4 regions of the Ideonella sp. P3_A4 genome follow, and region 2 is predicted to be linked to each of the others. Evidence: predicted binding sites of a transcription regulator. Region 2 holds the regulator's gene; each other region holds the start of a gene.

Region 1 (3,127 bases), on a different contig from region 2:
GATCGGCGCGGTGGCCGTCGGGAAATCGACCTTGGCCTCAGTCGGCAGCACCGAGCAGGCGGCGAGCGAAAACAGCGGCAAGGCGGCCGCCAGTGCGCGAAGCAAGGTCGTCATGGTGTTTCTCTCAATGATCTTCACAGTTGCGACAGGCGTTGCAGCATCTGGTCGGAGGTCGAAATGGCCTTCGAATTCAGTTCGTAGGCACGCTGGGTCTGGATCATCGAGACCAGCTCTTCAACGACGTTGACGTTGCTGGTTTCAACAAAGCCTTGCTGCAGGCTGCCGAGGCCGGAGTTGCCGGGCGCTGCGCTGTTGGGCGAGCCGGAAGCCGCGGTCTCGCCGAACAGGTTGCTGCCGCGCGGCTCCAGGCCACCCGGGTTGACAAAGCTGRCCAATTGCAACTGGCCCACCGTCTGCGGTTGCGCCTGGGCGGGCAATGTGACGCTGACGGTGCCGTCGGCGGCAATCGTCACGCTTTGCGCATTGGCCGGAATCGTGATGCCGGGCTGCACCAGGTAGCCGCTGTTGGTGACCATCTGGCCTTGCGAATCGAGCTGGAACGAGCCGTCGCGTGTGTAGGCGGTGCCGCCATCGGGGGTGCTGATCTGGAAGAAGCCGTTGCCCTTGATCGCCACGTCCAGGTTGCCGCCGCTTTGCTGCAGGTTGCCCTGGCTGAAGTTGCGCGCACTGGCCACCGCACGGGTGCCCAGGCCGACCTGCAGGCCGGTCGGCAGCTGCGTCTGTTCCGAGCTGGCCGCACCCGCCTGGCGCAGGTTTTGGTAGATCAGGTCTTCGAACTGTGCGTGGGCCCGCTTGTAGCCGCTGGTGGCGACGTTGGCGAGGTTGTTCGAGATGTGGTCCAGCTGGGTTTGCTGGGCTTCCATCCCGGTCTTCGAAATCCAGAGCGAGCGAATCATGGGGTGCTCCCGGTGTTGCAACGACCCGAGGGGTCTTGGCACCGATGATCTGCGGGACTTGAGGGTCGTGAGGCTTCGAAAAGCAGGCGCTTTGGCCGCCTGATGCCCCCCGGGGCGGTCAAAGCGCACACACGGCCGGCCCCAAACAAGACAGCCCGCCAAGGCGGGCTGTTGGTCAGGAGGCGGCGCGAAGCCTAGGCTTCAGCAACACCGCTGGATGCGGCGCGCCATGGGTTGCCCTGGGCGCCATAGACCGGCGACTTCGCGGCACCGGTTTCGGGCAGCAGGATTTCGATCGACTTGTCGAGTGCAACGGACGCGCGGGCGATCGCCTCGCGCAGCGCGGCGACTTGGCCACCGGCCATCGCCAGGCGGCGGCGCAGCGCCGGCGGCATGCCGCCGCTGCGGGCAGCGCGGGTCGAATGGTCAACCGCCAGCGACAACGCGCGGTGCAGCGCGGTCGAGGCCATTTCGGTGCTGTCGGCGTCGCGGTTCTTCAGCGCTTCGGCCAGCTCGGCCAGGCGTGCTTCCACCTCGGTCAGCGCCGACTCCAGGTCGGTGGTCTGGCGCAACGCGTGTTGTTCGGCGGGGGAGCTCAGCATGATGCGGTGGGGTGCTGTGGCGTGCGGCCAGGGTGTGAGAGGTCTTGCCGCTCGCTCCAGCGGGCAGCAGGGACGGAGAAATCAGCAGGCGGCGCGGTCGGCCCGCGCCGGCTTCACGTCAGGACGACGAGTACTTGCGCAGCAGCTCTTGCGTGTTGGCAATCAGCTTGTCGGCAATCGCGTCGGCATTGACCTCGAACTTGCCGTCGCGGATGGCCTGGGCCATGCGGGCGACCTTGTCGGCGTCGAAGGTGCCGTCGGTGTCGGCGCTGCTGATCATGCTGGCGGTGGTCGAGATGCTGACGGTCGCGCTCGGCTGCGCAGACCCGGTGCTGCCACCTGTCTTGTCTGCACTGCCCGACTTGCGATCGTTCTGCATCGGTGCCACGTTGGCTTTGGTTTCGAGTGAACCGATTTTCATGGTGCTCTCCAGAAATCCGAAGCGGACCCGGCGGGAACTTTCGGCATAGATCGGGTTTCGACAGTGCCCGACAGAACTTTAGGACTATTTCGCACGGCCTTCAAAGTGACCGCCTTCAACGCGCCCCAAGGAACGAAGGGCAGCGCCCTTTGCGCTTTGCTCGTCACAGCGCCACCTCCACCTGCCGGTCGCCCACCGGGCGGCCCTGCAGCAGCCGGCCGGACTCGGTGCGGATCCGCACTGTCTGYCCTTCCAGCCCCGGATTCATCGCTTCGCCTTCGGTGACCACCTGCCAGCCGGGGCCTACGGCCACGACGCGCACGGTCTCACCGGCAGCAAACCACTGCCGTGCTTTCAAGTCTGTCTGCCGCAACGCAGTGCCGGCAGCCACCGGACGGCTCAGGGTACGCCCAATCGCCAGCCCAGGCTGGCTGATCGGCAAACCGGGGGCCGCTGCCAGATCGACCTCGGCTTCCGTGAAATGTTCCGCCGCCAGCGGGGTACCAGCCGCCAGGGCGGTCTGGGTCACCAGGGAACGGGACCAGACATGCACCGTGACCGGCAAGGTGACATTCCAGAGCTTGCTGCCCTGGGTGCACTTCAGGCCGATGCGGGTGCGCCCCCAGACCGGCAGGCCTGCAGGCAGATAGGGTTCGATTCGTTGGCACGGCGCCAGCTTCAGGCGCGGATCCAGGCTGCCGACCTCGACCTCGATGCGAGCTTGTCCCAGGCCGGCGCGGCCGGCGCTGTCGCGGGCCATCTGCTGCACCTGGGCGCTGACGGCCGCCATCTCGGGGTTGTCACCCGCCGGCGGCGTCGCCGCCTGGCCCCAGGCCAGCCCGGTGCCAAGCAGCGCCAAGGCGCCGGCAGCACGCACCAATCCACGCGAACAGGCGCGTGAGGCGGACGGGGAACGGGTGAGGGTCATGGCCAGTGACTGTAAGGATGCTGGCCGGCAACCAAGGCGCGAAATGGACGGGGCATGGGCCGCTATTCGAGCCTTTGCACCAGGGGCCGACTTTCACAATCGGCGAACGCGGCGTTGTGCCTGTTATCGGCCCCACCGCCCCGAACCTGAAGGATTCTTCCGCCATGAACGTCAACCGCCTGACCTCCCAGCTGGACTTCCAGGCCCAGGCGTTGACGCTTCGTGCCGAACGCCAGCGGGTGATTGCCAGCAACATCGC
Region 2 (5,323 bases):
CGACGACGTGCGCGACACCCGCCCCGAGCCGCGGGATTTCGCGATGCCCTCGCTGTCGACCGTGGCCGCCGCCCCGGTGCTGGAAGACGCCCCGGCCCGCCGCGACCAGCAAGACATGATGAACGAGCTGCGCTCGATGAAGGGCCTGATCGAAGACCGCTTCGGCGCTCTGGCCTTCATGGAAAAGCTGCAGCGCCAGCCGCGCCAGGCCCTGCTGGCGCAAAAGCTGCTCGACGCCGGCTTCTCGCCCGGCCTGATCCGCAAGCTGGTCGACGCCCTGCCCGGCAACGCCGCTGACGAAGCCGTCTGGGCCGCGGGTGTGCTGGAGCGCAACCTGCACGCCGGCGATGTCGAACCCGCACTCGAAGAGCAAGGCGGCGTGTTCGCGCTGATCGGCTCCACCGGTGTCGGCAAGACCACCACCACCGCCAAGCTGGCCGCCGCCTTCGCCACGCAATACGGTGCCGCCAACCTGGGCCTGATCACGCTGGACGCCTACCGCGTCGGCGCCCACGAACAACTGCGCGCCTATGGCCGCATCCTCGGCGTGCCGGTCCACACCGCCCACGACCGCGCCTCGCTCGAAGACCTGCTCGAACTGCTGTCGGGCAAGAAGATGGTCCTGATCGACACCGCCGGCATGGCCCAGCGCGACAGCCGCACCCGCGAGCTGCTGGACATGCTGAGCCACCGCTCGATCCAGCGCCTGCTGGTGGTCGACGCGTCGGCCCAGGGCGAGACGATCGACGAGGTGATTACCAACTGGCGCGCCGCCCAATGCAAGGGCGTGGTGCTGAGCAAGATCGACGAAGCCGTCAAGCTGGCCCCGGCGCTGGACTCGCTGATCCGCCACAAGCTGAAGGTGCTGGGCGTGGCCAACGGCCAGCGCGTGCCTGAAGACTGGCACCGCCTGTCACCCAACGCCCTGGTGCAACGCGCGCTGCGTGCCCCGACCAGCCCGACCTGGAAGCTCGAAGCCGACGACGTGCAGCTGGTGTTCGCCACCGCCACCCGTGGCGGTCGCTCGGCCGGCGGCTCCTCGCTGCACATCTGAACGCACTGGACGACACCCCCATGCGCTCGCTGCCCTACCCCAACGAAGACGAAGCCTCCGGCCCGGTTGACCAGGCTGAAGGCCTGCGCCGGCTGTTCGCTTCCGGCCGCCGCCAGCGCCTGGTGCCGATTGCCTTCAACGCCCACGTGGACTGCACCCCGATCCTGCTCGAGCGGCTGGCCGGCGCCTTCACCGAGCTGGGCGCGCACGCCCTGGTGATTGACGCCGCCGACAGCGCCCCGCGTGCCAACGCGATGGCCGAGATCGACATCGCCGCAGCGATCGAATCGCTGGGCCCGAACATGTCATACCTGGCTGCCCGGGGCCTGCCGTTGCGCCATGTCAACAGCCGCGGCTCATGCGAAGCCTGGCTCAACGCAGTCGAGACGGCCGCGCCGCAGGCCGATGTGCTGCTGCTGCACGCCAACCCGCGTGACCTGGTCCGCCTGCTCGGCCGGCGCGAAGTGCGCACCGTGCTGACCACCACGCTCGACCCGGCCAGCCTGACCGACGCCTACACCTCGATGAAGCTGCTGTCGCAGCGCAGCGGGCTGATGACTTTTGACCTGCTGACCGGCATGGCCGGCGCGCCCAAGGCCGCGCAACGCATTGCCGAGCGCCTGGCCGAAACGGCCGACAGCTTCCTCGGCGCTGTGGTGCGCGAAGCCGTGTGGCTCGACAAGCGCGACCCGCTGACCTCGCTCGCCACGCCGGCCCTCGCCCGCCTGGCCGCGAACCAATTGCTCGACCCCGAAACGCCGGACACCGGTTTCGGCGTGGCCCCGCTCGGCGCGGGTCACGACTTGCACGCTTACTGACCCGAACACGTTCCTCTCGGAGACCGCCCATGTACACCGCCACCGGCCGCCTCGACGCTAGCGCGATGCAAAGCCTCGACGCCAATGCGATGTTGAAGCAGTACAGCCCGCTGGTGCGCCGCCTCGCGCACCAGATGATCGCCAAACTGCCGGCCAACGTGGAGATCGACGACCTGATCCAGGTCGGCATGATCGGCCTGCACGACGCGATGGGCCGCTTCGACACCGAGCAGGGTGTGCAGTTCGAAACCTTCGCCACCCAGCGCATCCGCGGCGCGATGCTCGACGAGCTGCGCGGCAGCGACTGGATGAGCCGCGGCAACCGCCGCCAGCAGCGCGAAATCGAAACCGCCGTGCACAAGCTGGAACAGACGTTCGGCCGCGCCCCGGCGGAGAGCGAGATCGCCAAGGAAATGGGCGTCACGCTGACCGAGTACCAAGACACGCTGACCAAGGTGCGCGGCACCCAGCTGGTCTACCTGGAAGACATGTCGGGTGACGAAGGCGGCGACGAGTTCCTCGACCGCCACGTGGCCAACGAAGACGGCAACCCGCTGGCCCAGCTGCAAGACCACCGCATGCGCGAAGCGCTGGTCGAAGCAATCAAGAAGCTGCCCGAGCGTGAGCAGTACGTGATGAGCATGTACTACGAGCACGACATGAATTTGAAAGAAATCGCCGCCGTGCTGGGCGTGACCGAATCGCGTGTGTGCCAGCTGCACAGCCAATCGATCGCCCGCCTGCGGGTGAAGCTGCGCGAGTGGTGAGATAGCGCGGCTAAGTTCAGGGTCTCAGTCAGCAACGCCTCCTTCGGGAGGCGTTGGTGTTTCTGGGTCGTGCCCACCCTTTGACCTGTGGCTACGACCTGCTCAAGCCACGGTCTCGCTGACCGCCCGTGTCGCCATGACCGATGCGCTAGCCGGCCATGTCGTGCCACTGGGGAGAGTACCCCCCATGGACGTGGGGGGCGCGATGTTCAACATGAATCAGCGAGGGGGCCTGTTCGCACCAATGCCGAGCGCAGAATCGCTCGCTTGCATCGGCGCAAGGGCGCCGCCATCCCAGCGCCCAACTTTGAGGAGCATTCGAGGTCATGAGCAAATCGAACGTCAGATTGCACCGCCTTTCCCTGGTCGCCCTGGCCATTGCCAGCGGTGCGGCGTGGGGTGGGCAGATCAATGGCGATCTCGCCGCGGCAGCACGTCGCGACGGGCGGGCCGAGGCACTGATCGTGCTCAAGGACCAGAAGACGCCAGCAGTGGCGCCGCTCGCACAGGGTGCCGACTACAAGGCCAAGCGCCGCGCGCTGGTCAATGCGCTGGTCGACCGTGCCGATGCCCAGCAAGGCGGCCTGCGTGCCTGGATGGATTCGCGCGGCATCGAATACCAGGCGTTCTGGATCGCCAACGTCGTCTACGCCAAGCTCTCGGCGGCCGACATGGCGGCGCTGGCCGCTCGCGATGAAGTCAGCCGCATCGAGCCGAACCCGTCCATCAAGGTGCAGTTGCCGCAGCGCGATGCCAGCCGGACGGAAGCCCCGACAGGCGTCGAGTCGATCGCCTGGGGCGTCGACAAGATCAAGGCACCTCAGGTCTGGGCCGCCGGTGTCACGGGCGCAGGCGTGACCATCGCCGGCGAAGACACCGGCTACCGCTGGGATCACTCGGCGCTGAAGTCGCAATACCGCGGCTGGAACGGCAGCACCGCCGACCACAACTACAACTGGCACGACGCCATCCACACCGCCAACAGCAGCTGCCCGGCGAACTCGCCGCAGCCTTGTGACGACCACGGCCATGGCACCCACACCGCCGGCACCTTCGCCGGCGACGACCACGCCACCCACCAGGTCGGCGTCGCGCCCGGCGCGAAGTGGATCGGCTGCCGCAACATGAACGCCGGCAACGGCACGCCGGCCACCTACATCGAGTGCATGCAGTGGATGCTGGCACCGACCGATCTGCAGAACAAGAACCCCGATCCGGACAAGGCACCGGACATCATCAGCAACTCCTGGGGTTGCACCGATGGTGAAGGCTGCACGGTCGGCACCGAAATCAAGGCAGCGGTCAACAACCTCGTCAAGGGCGGCATCCTGTTCGTCGCCGCGGCCGCCAACGACGGCCCGAACTGCAGCACGATCACCGACCCGCCGGCCATCTATCAGCTGTCGTTCACGATCGGCGCAACCGACAGCGCCGACAAGCTGGCAGGCTTCTCGAGCCGCGGCCCGGTGAACAACGTGAAGGGTGTCAAGCCCGACGTCTCCGCTCCTGGCGTCAACGTCTTCTCGGCCTACCCGCCGAACACCTACACGACCATGAGCGGCACCAGCATGGCCACGCCGCACGTTGCCGGCGCCGCAGCCCTGCTGATGTCGGCCGTGCCCTCGTTGAAGGGCAACCCGGCCGCTGTCGAGAAGCTGTTCCGCAAGACGGCGCAGCGTGACGGCGTGACCGACCCGGTGAACCAGACCTGCGGCGGCACCTCGCCCACGACGTGGCCCAACAACATGATCGGCTACGGCCGCATCGACGTGTTCGCGGCCTACCAGAAGGCCATCTCCAGCCCGCTGGACCTGTTGAACGACGACTGACGAGGACGGGCCGTGCCGCCTGCAAACCAGGCGGCACGAGTTCTTCCGCTCGAACACAACGCCTCCTTCGGGAGGCGTTGGTGTTTGTGGGGTATTCGGTCGCTCCGCCCGTCACTCTCTATCCCGCCATCTCCTTGCTGCCGACTTCAGCCAGCAACGCGATGAGGCGCGTGGTGGCGGGCAACAGGTAGCTGCTCGCGCGGTAGGTGGCCACCAGTCTTCGGCGCATGGTGGTCTCCTTCAATCGCACTTCTCGCAACGGGTACCGGTCACCGGCCGCCTCGAGATGCCGGCGTGAGATGAAGCTCAACAGCCCGGTTTCGGCGATCAATGCCGGCAAGGTCAGAAGCATGGTGCTCTCGATCTGCACCACGGGCCGCGGCAGGCGCTTCCTGTCGAACGTGTGATCGAGCCAGTCGCGCGTCGGCGCCCCAGGCGGCTGAAGCACCCACCGGTGGTCGACCAGGTCGCGTAGCGCTGCCGTTCCTTGCAGCGTCGCATGGGTCGCGCTGGCCGCCACCACGATGTGGTCCTCGGCCAGACGCTGCGACACGAAGGCGTCGTCATCGGTGGTCTCGGTGCCCACCATCAGATCGAGGTCGCCGTTGCGCAGCATGGGCTTGAGCGTGTCGACGAGACCCACCACCGTCTTGATCGTCACTTGCGGGGCCTCGACGATCAGCTGCCTCGCCGCCAATGGCAACAGGAACTGCGACGCAGTCGGCACGATGCCGAGGCGGATGTGGCCCGACAGCCCGCGGCCGATGTCGCCGATTTCGCGCCTGGCGTCTTCGGCGTCGAAGCGCATGCGCCGGGCCCACTTGAGCAGCACCTTGCCGGCCGGCGTGAGGCGAA
Region 3 (5,323 bases), on a different contig from region 2:
AGCCTCGTCGAGCTGGTTGGCAGTGATCTCGATCCGAGCCTGCGCGTCGTCGCACAGCCAGGCGGCAGGCTCGCAGCCGAGTTGTTCGCAACGCTGCCGTGTGGAGGCGATCAGCTCGTGCAACGCCGCCGCGCTTTCATGCCCACGGCGAGCGGCACGGGTCAATGCCTGCAGCGCCAGCCCGAAGGCCTCGGCCTCGGCGTCCCCCGCTGCGCGGGCAGCCTGCACGGCCTGGTCAGACAGCGCGATACAGCCAGCAGGGTCGAGTGCGAAACGATCCCAAGCCTGGTCGATCAAGTCGGGCGCCGAGACGGGTACAGCTTGAGGCACGAGACCAGTTTAGTGCGACAACCTCGGCCGTCAATGCCGGCTGCCCCCGATCGCGCCGCGCGACGAGAATCGCGCCCATGAACACTTTTGCCCGTGGCGCCCTGGCCGTCTCTTTGTGGTGCATTGCCGCGGCCGTGGCCGCCGCCCCGTTGCAGATCCGCTCGCTGACGATGAAGCCGCCGGCCACCGTGAAGGAGCTGCCGGCGTATGCCGGCGGTTGGGCGGACGGCTCGATCAAGATGCCGTTCGTCGTCTCCGAGCCACCCACCGTGGCCGCCCGCATCAACACGTCGTTGTTCCTCGGGCTGCTCGGCATGGCAGCGCCGGCCAAGCCGGGCGAATCATTCGCCCCGTTGGCCGAACAGTTGCCCGAAGGCACTTCGTCGCAGGAGTTTCAACTCGTGCGCAATGACGCCAGGGTGCTGGCCATCACCTTCAGCACGGAAGGCTGCGGGGCCTACTGCGAAAACTACGACACAACCTTCAACTTCGACGCACGCAACGGCCGCGCGCTGGCGCTGGATGATCTGTTCACGCAGCCCGCCTTCGCCACTGTGGCGCAGCGCATCGGCAAGGAGCGCGAGCGCCTTTATGCCGATCAGCTGAAAACCCTGAAGAAGGAACTGGCCGCGCAGAAGAAGGCGCACGCCAAGGCAGACGACATCGAGGACACGCAGCAGCGAATCGAGCTGAACCAGGGGTGCCTCGAGCAAGAGAGAGGCAAGCCTCACCTGACTGACAGCCTGCGCTACGTCGGCTTCAGCCTCGAAGGCGATGGCGTGGCATTCAGCACCGGACGATGCAGCAACCACGCCAGCCGCGCGCTCGACGATGTCGCCGAGATCACCGTCAAGCTGACGCCAGCCGAGCTGCGCCCGCTGCTGACGCCGTATGGCCGCGCGCTCGTGCTGAACCAGGGCGACGTGCCGCCGCCGGCGTCGCCGTTCGGCCAGGCCCTGCACGGCAAGATCGGCGGCGCGGCGATCACCATGATGCTGGGTCGATTGGAGGCAGACGGCTCGCTCTCGGGCCGCTACTACTACGACAAGTACGGCCGCATGATCCCGCTCAGCGGCAAACGCAACGGCAACACGCTGGCGCTAACCGAAGACGTGGACGGCAACAAGGCCGAGCTCAGCCTGACGGTGCGCGGCAACGCCGTCACCGGCCAATGGCAAGGCAACGGCAAGACAGTGCCGGTGGCGCTGGACTGGTAGGGCGAGCGCTGACGCTCAGGCGCAGACCGCTCAGGCGTAGGTGTTGACGTTGCGGCCCAACGAGCCTTCAGTGGCCAGCTGCGGCTGCTGCGGGATCGCCTGGATCAAGGCCAGCGCGCCGGCGGCCTGGGTGTTCAGCGCCTTGCGCAGCACCAGGATCTGAACCGCGTCGAACGACGGCCCCTGGGAGGCTGCCGCGGTGGCGGTGTTGACGCTGGGGCTGTTGCCGATGTTCATGTTTGGTTGTCGGCATCGCTACGCAAAACTTGAACCCTCTGAAGGGCCGCTCGCGAGTTTCTTGCCCCGGGACGGGGCGCGCGCAGCGCCGCCCCCTTCAAGTGGCGTGCGCGGAGCCGGCTTTGCCGGGCCGCTGCGCGAGCCCCTCGGGGGGCAGCCCCCGGGGGGGGGGCGTGGGGGCCCAATTTCAATACCAGACCGGCGTCTTCGCAGCCCATTCGCTGTTTTTGTAGCGCCGGTGCAGCAGCTGGAAGGCCGCTTTCGAGGTCTTGCTCGCGTCCGGGTCCAGGCAACCGCCGCGGGTGGACTGCACGACCACATAGAGCAGCCAGGGCACGTCGGGGTCGTTCGGGTGGTCCTTGGCCCAGGCCAATACATGGTCGCCGACGAAGCCGGTGGCGGTCTTGAGCTGAGCCAGTGCCGCCATTTCCCTGTCGCGCACCTCGGCATTGCCGCTCACCTCAGGCGGCGGCGGCGCCTGTTCGACCTCTCGCGCTTCGAGCGGCTGCTGCCAGACGTCCCGCTGGTTCTTGGCCACGCTGCACCACATGCTGGCGGTGACCTCGCTTTTGTCAGGCGCCGGCGCCGCGGCGGCCCAGACATCGGTCGAAAAGTCTGCCGTCGTGATCAAGGGTGAAAGATCCAAGCTCATCGCCGCAATGATCAACGCGTGCTGCCGCTCGCGTGGCTGCGTAATCGCGCGGTACTGCTGCGCCACGGTTCGCAGTCCCGGCGCCAGTGCTTCCACCAGCAGAGACGCGGCCTTCGCCGGCTCTTGTGAGCCGAGCAGATCGGCCCGCATCCAGGCGGCGACAGCCACGCGCTTGCGCAGTGCCAAACCCAGGCGCTCGTCACGCGCCAGCTCCAGCAGGTCGTTGACTGCCAGCCGGGTGTTCAGCCAGGTCTGGCCATCCGCCGCGGGCCGGCTGGCGCTCGGCACCGCTTCGAGCGGCCCTGCTTCGCCCGAGTCTGGCGCGCGGGTGTAGGCCAGGCTTCGCATCAGGTGATCGGCCGCGTCCTTCAGCGAGGTGGCCTGCGCAAAGCGCTCTTGCTTGAAGAGGTTGGCGCCGCTGGCGGATGCCAGGTTCTCGCGGCGCATCTCGGCCAGCACCGCCTGCGACAGTTCGCGGGCGCGCTCGGATTGGTGCGCCAGCCGGTACAGGCGCGTCAGCTGGTAGCGCACGCTCCAGTATTCGGGCGCAGTCGCCGGCACGGCCAGTGCGGCTTTTTCCAGCGGTGGGTCCAGGTGGTCCGACAAGGCCAGCGCCGCCAGCAGCCAGGCTTGACGGCGGCCTGCTGCATGGGGTGCCTTGTCGCCGCCCAGTTGCTTCCACCGCGACAGAGCATGCGACGCCTCGCGCCGGCATTGTTCGGCCCGCGCCTTGGCGTCGCTGGCCAGCCCGCAGCGCTGCAGCGTGCGCATCCAGTCGAAGTACTCGTGCCGCTGCCGCATCGGGCCATCGATCGGCTCTCGCGTCTCAGTAGGCGCGTCGTCGTCGATGAAGCCATTGGCCAGCCGGCGCCAGTCGCCCAGGTGGTCTTCCAGATAGGGATTGGTGGCCATGTCGTCGAGCAGGTCGCTCAGTTGCCCGAACCGGCGCCGCGGCGTCAGGCGGAACTGCAGCGTGCGCACGGTGGCACGCGTGGCCTCGTGGACAACAGACTGGCCGGGATCGTCGAGGATGCGTTGGGCCTCGGCGATCAGCTTCGCGGCCTCGGCGTCGCGGTCCTGCTCGGGCGGCACGGCTGCATCGGCCACCCCTGGCCCGCCGACGGTGGCCAGGCGAACGTGGGCACGCAAGGCCAGGTAGGCGCCCCAGGCCCGCATCGGATGCTCGGGCGTGTCGCCGATGGCGCTGAAGCGCTGCGCCGCCTCTGCGAAGCTCGCGCCGTAGAAGTGTGCGGCAGCGATCTGATATTCGCGCAGTTGGCGCCAGTAGGCCGCCTCGTTCGCCGCCAACGGGGTGGGCAGCGGCGGCGGCGGCTTGCGCGTGCCGTCCGGCCGCTTCTGCGGGTCATAGGCGCAGAAGGCGAACACCGCGTCCTGCGCGGCCACCCAATTGGCCACGCGCTGCGGGGTGGCGTCGGCGCGCTGGCCGACGGTCTGCAGCATGTCCTTGGCAAACACGAACGCCGCGGGCGGGCAGTTGATGTAGCCGCCGTAGTCGGGGCCCAGGCGGACGAAATCCGAACTCGGCACCGAGGCCTTGCGCGGCGCGGCCGCTTCGCTGGCCTTCAGCCACTGGGTGTAGGGATGCTGCTTGTCAGTCAGGTTGACCCAGCCGTCGACCGCCGAGCCCTCGGCTCGCGCCAGGCCACCAGCAGTCGTCGGTGCCTTCTTGTAGCCCTCTGCCCCGAGCACGATGGCCCGCCAGGCGGTGTACAGGTAGACGCGGTGAAAGCTCGGCAGCACCACGCCAAGCTGGCCGGCGTCATAGCTGGCGGTCAAGCCAGCAGGGCCCCAGCGCGTAACGAACTCGTCGGTCGGCCCGTTATCACCGCTCGCCCGAGCCGGGCCGGACATCCCGCCCGCCGCCAGTGCGATCACCGCCAATGCGCCGGCTTGGCGGCACCATGTTTCAGTCATTGCGAAAGCTCCCTTACCATCGCGACGTCGCCGGCTCGACGGCGCCGTGCCGTGCCGATCTCAACGCCAGCGCCGATGAACCAATAGGTCTTGGCGTAACGCGTCAATGTAGGAGCATCGACCGGCTCTTGCACCGAGAACCCGGCCGCGCCCTGCCGGCACTGGCGGTGCAGGCGCTCGGGCTCGTCGACAAGCACCTGCCGCATCGCCTGGGCATCGCGGCCCATGCGAAAGAACATCGGCACCACCTCGTCGACAGGCAGTTCGTCGATCCAGCCCGGTGCACGGCACCACCAGGCCAGCGCCGTCACGCTGAGGCGCATGTCGGTGGGCAGCATGGCCCGCAACTCACGCAGCAACGCGACGTAGAACGCGCGTTGCGAAGGCCGCGCTTCCATGTCCACCTGCACCCAGCCCGATGTGCTGTGGTCGGCGGCGCGGCGCACGGCCTGGATGATGACTTCGCGCTGACGATCACCCAGCACCGGAGGCTGCATCACGCTCAGTTCGACGTGAACCACCGGCGTGACCTTCGCGCCCGGGCCGATCGGCGGCGCCTGCGGGCGCGGTCGCACCAGGATGTCGGGCCCGCGCAGCAGCACGTGCTGCACGACGACCGCCACATGCGCGGCGGACCAGCTGGGCACAGCCCCACCGTCCCACAACCATGCGATGCGCTCGCTGGCGGCCCGCGCAGGCGAGCTGCTCAGCAGCGTGACCAATAGAGCGGCGACAACAATCAACGAGGCAGAAGTGCGCACGCCGGCAGCGTACCGCAGCCGCGCGTCGACCCGCCGAGCGTCACCCGCCCGACTGCTTGCCTGCCCCGCCGGCGCCGAGGAAGTCCTTGATCTTGTCGATGCGGGTGCCGACCGACTTGACGGCGTTCATCAGCGCTTCGTCGGTCGTGCCGAGCGCCTTGGCCCAGCGATCGACGGCGGCCTTGTCGTTG
Region 4 (4,690 bases), on a different contig from region 2:
TGACGACCACGGCGGCCGACAGCGCAGCCCGCAGGTGCTCGGCCGACCAGTCGGCGTGTCGCGTCGGGAAGCACGGTTCGCCCAGGCTCTTGGCCATGCGCTCTTGCTCGGCGTTCTGCGGCAGCAGCCAGGCGGTGATGCCTTCACGCTTGGCTTGCTCGCGAAAGGCCAGCCACGCGTACTTGACGTTGCAGCCCAGATAGGTGGTGGCAACGAAGACGACCGAGCGCTCTTTCGGGTGCATGCGCGAAACGCGCTCGAGATCGCGGCAGCTGCGCTCCAGCGCGAACTGCTGCTCCAGGTCGACCAGGCGGCTGTTCAGCGCGCCGATCGCGGCCAACGCCGCCTCGGCGCCACCGGCCAACTGGGGCACGGGCGCGGCCTGTTGCTGGGCGTGCTCCTGCAAGCCAACGACGGCCTCGACCAGTTGCTCGAAGGCCTGGCTCAACTGGCCGCCCAGGGCTTCAACCGCGCCGAGGCGCTCGTCCCAGTCAGCGCCGATGTCGGCGCCAAGGTCGGCCGGCGGCAGGCTGGCGGGGTCGTAGGTCGAGGTGTGCGGGGCAGCGTCGATCATGGGTGTGGTCTTCTTCGGCCGATCCGGCGGCCATTGCGCATCACTGTAGGCAGCGACGCCCGGCGTGAAGCCCGGATATGCGGCGCCAAGCCGGCCCAGTTCGAGTGGGTCGGCCACGGTCTTGCGAGCACGCAAGCCCACCGCCTTGGGAGCAGTCCCGCGCCGGCTCGATGGACAGCGCAGACAAAACCGAATCACCGCCACGGCGGCCTGCACGTTTGGCTTAAGCGTTCACCCTGACAGAAGCGTGAAATACGACCACGGCGGCAGCGAACGGGCGCACACTGTCAACGAAGGCGCCGTCGGGAAGACGGCGGCGGGTCCGGCGGCCGTGCTGGTCGCGCAGGCCCCGCTGCCAGAGGGCGGCGAAGGCGAGGGGTGACCTTTTGAGCTGGACAACAGACGCAGCTTCGGCAGCCTGGTGGCACTGTAGTCAGGGCCCGGGTCCGGCCTTTGCCAGAAAAGCATTGCAGCACCCTGCCAATCCCTTTTCGGACGACACGAATCGGCCGGTTTGTAGGAATTTGCCTGACAGGGCCGACCGAAAAACAAGGACTTCAGCGGCGGAAGTGAACTGATGTTTCAGTTCTGTTTCGGTCCTTACAGTTCATCCCAAGCCGAGACACAAAGTCTCTTCTCCACGGTAGACAAGCGAAGGAACGAATGATGGACACCAACCAGATCCTGGCCGAGATCCGCGAAGCCAACCTGTCGTACCTGATGCTGGCGCAGAGCCTGATCCGCGCCGACCGCGAACAAGCCCTGTTCCGCCTGGGCGTGTCGGAAGAGACCGCCAACCTGATCGCCACGCTGACGCCGGCGCAGATGATGAAGATCGCCACCGGCAACACGCTGCTGTGCCGCTTCCGCATGGACGACGACCTGGTCTGGGGCCTGCTGACCAGCCACGGCAAGGCCGCCGCGAACGACAGCGTCAGCCGCCTGCACGCTTCCATCCTGATGGCCGGTCGCCACCAAGAAGCTGCATAAATGTCTGCCCCGGTCTTGCGAGTACGCAAGCCCGGGCCAACTCGGCAGCCAGACAGCACCGATCACCCGAATCTCTGGAGGACACCATGGCCCGCAGCAAGAGCATCCTGACCGAAGCCCGCCAGATCGAGCGCGCCGTCGTGCTGATCAACKTCGGCGCCCGCCTGCAGGTGCTGGAGTCGGAGACGGACCTGTCCTACGAGCGCCTGTTGCGCCTCTATAAAGAAGTCTCGGGCAAGTCGCCTTCCAAGGGCCAGCTGCCGTTTTCGACCGACTGGTTCATGACCTGGCAGCCGAACATCCACGCCAGCCTGTTCCTGAACATCCACGAGTACCTGAACAAGACGTCGGAGCTCGAGGAAATCGACACCGTCATCAAGGCCTACCAGCTCTATCTGGAGCAAACGGCCTCCCAAGGGCTGGAGCCGATGCTGTCGGTCACCCGTGCCTGGCGGCTGGTCAAGTTCGTCGACAACGGCATGCTGACGATGACCAAGTGCAACAAGTGCGGCGGGCACTATGTCAGCCACCCGCACGAGATCGCCAAGCACTACGTCTGCGGCCTGTGCAACCCGCCCGCCCGGGCCGGCAAGGGCCGCCAGACCGGCGCGCTGCAACTGCCCAGCGCCGCCAGCACCCGCCAGCTGGCCACTACCGCCGACGACGACGCCTGAAGGCGCCTGCGCAGACGACCCGCCAACTACTGCCAGACTCAATGTAACCAATTGCGTCGCCGCTTAAATCCTGCGGCGAGCGGCCGATCACACAGGCGTCAGTTTTGTTTTTGTTCATGCTTGTCTCCTCCTAGCACAACCCCTGTGCTTTCAGGCGGACTCCACGTGAGTCCGCCTTTTTTCTTTCCGTGGCGTGCAGCAGTGGCGAAGGCTTTTTCGCCGCCAATTCGAGGCTTTCGCCGCCTCAAGCTGCGCCGAGGGGTAACCGATATCACCGCCAAGGGCCGCGCTCATGCGCTGCCTCGAAGCGCACAAACGAGAACCGGAACCCCTCACCATGTTTGTCATCGTCGGTTGGCTGGTCGCCATCGGTTGCATCTTCGGCGTGTTCATCGCGCACGGAGGCAACATCGGCGTCGTGCTGCACGCACTGCCGTTCGAGCTGATCACGATCTTCGGCGGCGCGTTCGGCGCGTTCGTCGCCAACAACCAGCCCAAGGTGCTCAAGGCCACGGCCCGCGGCCTGGCTGCTTGCTTCAAGGGCTCGAAGTACTCGAAGGCGCGGGCGATGGAGTTGCTGGCGCTGCTGTACGAGATCCTGCAGAAGGCGCGCAAGGAAGGCCTGATGTCCATTGAAAAGGACGTCGAGGATCCGCACAACTCGCCGCTGTTCCAGAAATTCCCGGTGGTCGGCCATGACCACCACGTGACCGAGTTCATCACCGACTACCTGCGCATGATGGTCTCGGGCAACCTGAACGCCCACGAGATCGAGTCGCTGATGGACAGCGAGGTCGAGACCCACCATGCCGAGGCGCACGCCGCCGCCGCTGCGCTGCAGCGCGTTGCCGGCGCCCTGCCCGCCTTCGGCATCGTGGCCGCGGTGCTGGGCGTGGTCAACACCATGGGCTCGGTCGGCCAACCGCCGGCCGTGCTGGGCGGCATGATCGGCTCGGCGCTGGTCGGCACCTTCCTCGGCATCTTGCTGGCCTACGCCTTCGCCGAGCCGCTGGCCGGCCTGCTCGAGCAGAAGATCGACGAAGACGGCAAGGAATTGCAGTGCATCAAGACCACGCTGCTGGCTTCGATGCAGGGTTACGCACCGCAGGTCGCGATCGAGTTCGGTCGCAAGGTGCTGTACTCGACCGAGCGCCCGACCTTCCTCGAGCTCGAAGGCCATGTGAAGGGCAAGAAATGAAGACCGTCCCTAGCGCGAACCTGTTCGCCGCCGGGCCGTCCCAAGGCGAACGCTCCCCCTCGGGGGGGCGACGCTGTACCCAGCGTCTTGGGGGTCAGTGATGGCTGGCGACGCAAAAAAACTTCAACCGATCATCGTCAAGAGGGTCCGCAAGGGTGGCCATGCCGCTCACGGCGGGGCCTGGAAGATCGCTTACGCCGACTTCGTCACGGCGATGATGGCCTTCTTCCTGCTGATGTGGCTGCTGGGCTCGACCACCGAAGGCGACAAGAAGGGCATTGCCGATTACTTCTCTGCGCCGTTGAAGGTGTCGCTGGCCGGCGGCGCCGGCTCGGGTGACGCCTCGCACGTCATCAAGGGCGGCGGCGAAGACCTGACACGCTCCGGCGGCCAGGTCAAACGCGGCGACGTCGATGCGCCGAAGAAAACGATCAACCTGGCCGCGCTGAAGGCCGAGCAGAAACGCGCCGAAGTCGCGAAGCTGCAAGAGATCAAGAACACGATCGAGCAGAAGATCCAGGCCAGCGAAAGGCTGAAGGCCCTGTCGTCGCAGTTGCGACTGGACATGACCCGCGACGGCCTGCGCATCCAGATCGTCGACGAACAGAACCGGCCGATGTTTGCCTCCGGCAGCGCCGCGGTCCAGCCCTACATGCGCGAGCTGCTGCAGGCGATCGGCGCCATCSTCACCGAGGTGCCGAACCTGCTGACACTTGAAGGTCACACCGATGCGACACCCTTCCCGGGTGGCGAGCGGGGCTACAGCAACTGGGAGCTGTCGGCCGACCGGGCCAACGCCTCGCGCAGAGAACTGATGGCCGGAGGCCTGGCCGAAAACCGCGTGCTGCGGGTGCAGGGCCTGGCGTTCAGCCAGCCCTTCGACCGCAACGACCCCAACGGTGCGAGCAACCGCCGCATCAGCATCATCGTGATGAACCGCGATGCGGAAGACCGCGTCTTCCGCACCACCCTCGACTCCCCGAGCGCCGAAGAACAAACGGCCTCAAGTGTTCCCGTTCGTTGACCGATAACGCTTCAAACCCTCGCTGACCCGCCGCTGAAGGACCGCCATGAACCAGAGTGACCTGAAATTCCTTGTTGTTGATGACTTCTCGACCATGCGCCGCATCGTGCGCGGCCTGCTCAAGGAAATGGGCTGCAACAACTGCGAAGAAGCCGAAGACGGCGCGGTCGCGCTGGGCATGCTGAAGGCTGCGAAGTTCGACTTCGTGGTCAGCGACATCAACATGCCGA

What was found. Region 2 encodes FliA, which starts transcription of late flagellar genes. Its sites were predicted from a motif close to CTAAAGTTTNNNNNNNNNNNGCCGNTA; they were not measured.
Region 1: flgM (flagellar biosynthesis anti-sigma factor FlgM) is a predicted target of FliA. The motif match lies at 1,996-2,022, and genes of this name have one in related genera.
Region 3: AC1DYI_RS10190 (YjfB family protein) is a predicted target of FliA. The motif match lies at 1,792-1,818, and genes of this name have one in related genera.
Region 4: motA (flagellar motor stator protein MotA) is a predicted target of FliA. The motif match lies at 2,301-2,327, and genes of this name have one in related genera.

The regions. Positions count from the first base shown of each region.
Region 1 is NZ_JBFUGE010000407.1:1,036-4,162, reverse strand. It holds gene AC1DYI_RS25340 (flagellar basal body L-ring protein FlgH) at 1-114, opposite strand, end outside; gene flgG (flagellar basal-body rod protein FlgG) at 135-917, opposite strand; gene AC1DYI_RS25330 (hypothetical protein) at 1,112-1,519, opposite strand; gene flgM (flagellar biosynthesis anti-sigma factor FlgM) at 1,638-1,940, opposite strand; gene flgA (flagellar basal body P-ring formation chaperone FlgA) at 2,104-2,868, opposite strand; gene flgB (flagellar basal body rod protein FlgB) at 3,033-3,127, shown strand, end outside.
Region 2 is NZ_JBFUGE010000097.1:9,896-15,218, reverse strand. It holds gene flhF (flagellar biosynthesis protein FlhF) at 1-1,054, shown strand, start outside; gene AC1DYI_RS11795 (P-loop NTPase family protein) at 1,075-1,872, shown strand; gene AC1DYI_RS11790 (RNA polymerase sigma factor FliA) at 1,902-2,639, shown strand; gene AC1DYI_RS11785 (S8 family serine peptidase) at 2,987-4,468, shown strand; gene AC1DYI_RS11780 (LysR family transcriptional regulator) at 4,587-5,323, opposite strand, start outside.
Region 3 is NZ_JBFUGE010000075.1:11,154-16,476, reverse strand. It holds gene AC1DYI_RS10200 (sensor histidine kinase) at 1-330, opposite strand, end outside; gene AC1DYI_RS10195 (hypothetical protein) at 408-1,547, shown strand; gene AC1DYI_RS10190 (YjfB family protein) at 1,578-1,784, opposite strand; gene AC1DYI_RS10185 (hypothetical protein) at 1,972-4,371, opposite strand; gene AC1DYI_RS10180 (hypothetical protein) at 4,368-5,132, opposite strand; gene AC1DYI_RS10175 (DUF3606 domain-containing protein) at 5,173-5,323, opposite strand, start outside.
Region 4 is NZ_JBFUGE010000101.1:9,407-14,096, forward strand. It holds gene AC1DYI_RS12095 (CDP-glycerol glycerophosphotransferase family protein) at 1-709, opposite strand, end outside; gene AC1DYI_RS12100 (hypothetical protein) at 822-956, shown strand; gene flhD (flagellar transcriptional regulator FlhD) at 1,241-1,564, shown strand; gene flhC (flagellar transcriptional regulator FlhC) at 1,651-2,238, shown strand; gene motA (flagellar motor stator protein MotA) at 2,576-3,436, shown strand; gene motB (flagellar motor protein MotB) at 3,537-4,460, shown strand; gene cheY (chemotaxis response regulator CheY) at 4,507-4,690, shown strand, end outside.